One region of the Gryllotalpicola koreensis genome, then DNA from elsewhere that is predicted to be linked to it. Evidence: predicted binding sites of a transcription regulator. Region 1 holds the regulator's gene; the other holds the start of a gene.

Region 1 (2,198 bases):
TCATGTCGGTGACCTACGGTGCCGGCGGGTCGTCGCAGGGCGCCTCGCTCGACGTGCTGAGGCTTCTGATCGACCACCACCCCGAGGTGCGCACCATGGCGCACCTCACGTGCGTGGGCTCGACCGTGCAAGGCACGCACGAGACCGTGCGGACCTTTCTGGATGCCGGAGTGCACAGCTTCCTCGCCGTGCGCGGTGACCTCCCGGCGGGGTTCAGCGAAGGCGCCTTCCCCGGTGATCTTCGCTCGGGGGCCGAGCTCGTCCAGCTGATCCACGCTGTGCAGCACGAGCGCACTCCGTGGCGCGAGGTGCCTTTACCCGGCACGCGCGGCATCACCCTTGATCGAGACGGCCGCGAGCGGATCGTCATCGCCGTGGCCGCGTTCGCGAACGGGCATCCCTCGTCGCGGTCCGTCGAGCAGGACATCGACACCTTGCTCGCGAAGCAGGCGGCCGGTGCCAATCTCGCGATCACGCAGCTGTTCTTCCACGCCGACGACTACTTCCGCCTGCTCGATAGGGCGCGCGCCGCAGGGGTCGAGTTCCCGATTCTGCCCGGGATCATGCCCGTGACGACGCTGCCGGCTCTCGCACGCAGCCTTGAGCTGTCCGGCGAGCCGATGCCCTCTGACCTCGCCGCTGCGCTCGATGCGGAGACGACTTCCGAGGGCCAGCGCGAGGTCGGCATCGACTACGCGGCGCGGCTGGCGGAGCGGCTGGTCGAGGGCGGCGCTCCGGGCATCCATCTCTACACCCGCAACCTGCACGAGACACCGCTGGCGGTGCTCGCGCGCGCGGCGTTCATCGACGCGACGCGCTACAGCGAGCTCGTGGCGCCGGACTTCGCTGCGGCGCCGCTTCCCTGAGTCTCGAGAGCCTCTGAGTGCGCTCAGACGGCGCGCAGCACCGCCACGACCTTGCCGAGCACGACCGCCTCGTCCCCGAGGATCGGCTCGAAGGCGGAGTTCCGCGGCAGCAGCCAGGTGTGGCCGTCACGCTGCCGGAACACCTTGACGGTTGCCTCGCCTTCGAGCATCGCGGCGACGATGTCGCCGTTGATCGCGTCTTGCTGCTGTCGAACGACCACCCAGTCGCCATCGCAGATCGCTGCGTCGATCATCGACTCGCCCGCGACCTTGAGCATGAAGAGGTCGCCGTTGCCGACGAGCCGGCGGGGGAGCGGGAAGACCTCTTCCACCTGCTGTTCCGCCGTGATGGGCACGCCGGCCGCGATGCGGCCGACGAGCGGCACGAGCATGGCGTCACCGACGGGCGCCTTCGCCTCGAAGTCATCGGTCTGCTCGGTCGGCGAGGGCGGGTCGATTAGGATCTCGAGCGCGCGCGGCCGGTTTGGGTCGCGGCGCAGGTAGCCGGAGAGCTCGAGCTGGTTGAGCTGGTGGGTCACGCTCGACAGCGAGGCGAGGCCCACGGCGTCGCCGATCTCGCGCATGCTCGGCGGATAGCCTCGCGCGGCCAGCGACTTCTTGATCACGTCGAGGATGGCGAGCTGCTTGTCGCTGAGGTTCTTGCGGCGTCGGGTGCGCCGCTTGGGTGCGGTGCCGGTGTCCTTGCTGACGGCGTCTGTGGTCACGTGAATCCCCAATGTCAGTGGTCCCTGGTTGCATTTCGACCAGTGAGCCACACATTAGCGTCAAACGCCCTCTGTGTAGGGGATTTGTTCGAGCGAGTCGCCGAAACCGGTGGATAACTTCGCTAATGAGCCGGGGCTTGCGCTCACATCGAATCGAAGATAGGTTCGGAAATGTCGAATACGTCGAACATGCGTTCCGAATCAGGTGACGAAGGTAGAGGTACTGAGATGACCAGCATCACAGTTCACATGTCTGCAGGGCCCGTGCGCCGCACGGCTGCGGCCCCCGCCGCGCGCTCGCACCTGCGCCTCACCCGGCGCGGCAGGCTGGTGCTTGTGGCCGCTGCGGCCGCGCCGCTCGTCGCGGCCGCCGTCTGGTTCGGCGTGAGCTCCGGCTCGGCGGCAGCCGGCGGAGTCTCCGCCGGCGCGCCGGCGAGCATCGAGCATGTGACGGTGCGCCCCGGCGAGTCGCTCTGGCAGATCGCCGAGACGGTGGCGCCCCACGACGACCCTCGCGAGGTCATCGATGCGATCGTCGACATGAACGGCTTGCAGAGCTCGGTCGTCACGCCGGGGGAGTCGCTCGCGATCCCTCCGCAGTACGCGA
Region 2 (2,198 bases), on a different contig from region 1:
GACGTGGTCGATCAGTTCTTGAGTGATGACGTGCCCCGGGACGGGGCTGAACGTCACCAGCCCGTTGGGATGACGGACGGTGCGGGGTGAAGACGCGCCCGAAGAATCGGCGCCGAGTTGGGAGATGCCCGCCGAGGCAAGCTCCGAGATCGCCTGCCCCAGCGTGATGCCCTTCAACCGCGCTCGACCGCGAGCGAAGTCGAGGACGTGCTTGTCGATATCCAATGTCGTCCTCACCCTTCCAGAGTAGGTCATCGAGCATCAGATGCATGATGCGCGATCGCACGTCAAGCCTGTCGCGGGGGCCGGCGAGGAAGCGACACAGGTGCTGCAGAATGTGGACTCCTCTCGACATCCGTCGCGGTGCAAGGGAAGAGTCGTCGCACTTCTGCTGCATGCATGCGGCGTCCGGGCCAAGGTGGCTGTGGATGTCGGCGACGGCGACCAGGTCTTCGCCGGTAGTGTTCAGGGCCGCAGTGCGAAGACGACGACGAAGCGCTCGCAGACAACGGGCATGTCCGCCGCGAAGCCGCGATCGTTCTCGGAGTGCGCGCGCCAGAACCGCTCGTGCTCGCGGCGCCAGTACGCGAGGGTGCGATCGCCTTCGCCCTCAGCCGCCGCGTGCGCTGCGTCGACCTCGTTGAACGGCGTCACCTCGACGGCGGTGGTCTCGATCACGGCGCGCGGTCGACCCGTGCTGTCGCAGATGATGCTGAAGTCTCCCGGCTCGGGGAGCGGTTCCTGCGCCGCTTCGTAGTCCCACGCGGACGACGAGGTGGCCGTCTTCACGCCGTCGAGCACGAGTGTTAGCAGTCTGTCGGCCTGAGCGGGGTCGGAGCTCGCGCCGAAGGCCCAGGCTTCGGGGCGCTCTTCGGGGAGTCGTGGAACCGCGGCGCGGGCGGCGACCCAGAAGCGCTGTAGGGGGTTGTCGCTCACGAGGTCACGCTAGCGCGGGGTGGGGTGGGTCTCTGCGTTCACAGGTGTGGTTTCGGCGGGTTGTACACATATTTGAATGTTCGGCCTTGAATGTCGGTGGCGGGTTGTAGCTTGGGGTCATGTCGATCAGTTCAGGTGTTCGTGAGCTTCCCGGCCTCGTGGCCGGAATGCTTCCGCATGCCTGCGACATCGAGAGGCTGAGCGACGGCGAGCTCACGGAGTTCGTGCGGCTCCTCGGGCAGGCGGCCGCCGTGATGCAGAGCTCCGCGGCGATCGCCGCGGCCGAGATCGAGACGCGGTCACGGCGCGAGCTGGGTCCCGAGTCACTCGCCAGGAAAGCAGGCGTCAAGTCGGGGGCCGAGCTCGTGCAGCGCCTGACCGGGTCGTCTCTCACGGATGCGCGGAAGGCCGTGCGGGTGGGCGTCCTGCTCGAGACCGCGCAGGCTGTCGCACCTGAGCCGGCCGATGCCGGGCCCCGGTCGATCGAGGTCCTCGCCGCACTGCCGGGTGCGTGGTCGGCGCCGATCGCCGTCGCGGTCAGAAACGGGTGGCTGCCGGCCGAGCACGCCGACCGGATCACCTCCGGACTCGGGCAGCCCCGCGACGACGCCTCCACCCCCGCCTACCGGCAGGCGGTCCTGCGGCTCATCGCCGACTGCTGGGACGGCGAGCTCACCCCCGAAGACGCCGGGCGTGCCGCCAAAGCCACCCGGGCGGTCCTCGACCGGGAATGGGCGCAGCAGAACGCACAGCGCCTCTACGAGCAGCGGTCCCTGAAACGCACCGTCCGCGGCGACGGGATGGTGAAGTACGACCTCCTCGTCGACCCCGCCACCGACGCCCAGATCTGGACCCCCATCCGCCGCCACCTCTCCCCCCGCCTCGGCGGCCCCAGGTTCATGACCGACGAGGAACGCGCCCGCGCGGAAGAACTCCAACAGGACGCCCGCACCAACGAACAGCTCCTCGCCGACACCTTCACGGCGTTCCTCACCGCCGGCGTCACCTCCTCCGGCGTGTTCGGGAAGTACACCCCCACCGTGACCATCGCCGTCACCACGAGTGAGCTGAAGAAAGCGATCACCGCGGATGCCGCACGCAGAAACAGCCCACCGCACGACGGACCGCCCGGTCAGCCACCCGACGCCGCCTCGGGCACGAGCACGCACCGGCCACCCGCCACACCCCCACCCGGAGCCGACGGCATCGCCTGGCTCGACGGGAGGCCCGAACCCCTCACCGGGGCGCAACTCATCACCGCG

The links. Region 1 encodes LexA, which represses DNA repair genes until DNA is damaged. Its sites were predicted from a motif close to TCGAACANNTGTTCGA; they were not measured.
Region 2: a site for LexA is predicted at 997-1,012, ahead of ABD708_RS04200 (HNH endonuclease signature motif containing protein). Genes of this name have one in related genera too.

The regions. Positions count from the first base shown of each region.
Region 1 covers NZ_BAABBW010000006.1:202,109-204,306, forward strand. The annotation lists gene ABD708_RS18145 (methylenetetrahydrofolate reductase) at 1-866, shown strand, start outside; gene lexA (transcriptional repressor LexA) at 890-1,591, opposite strand; gene ABD708_RS18155 (LysM peptidoglycan-binding domain-containing protein) at 1,841-2,198, shown strand, end outside.
Region 2 covers NZ_BAABBW010000001.1:880,052-882,249, reverse strand. The annotation lists gene ABD708_RS04210 (hypothetical protein) at 1-237, opposite strand, end outside; gene ABD708_RS04205 (ASCH domain-containing protein) at 466-936, opposite strand; gene ABD708_RS04200 (HNH endonuclease signature motif containing protein) at 1,056-2,198, shown strand, end outside.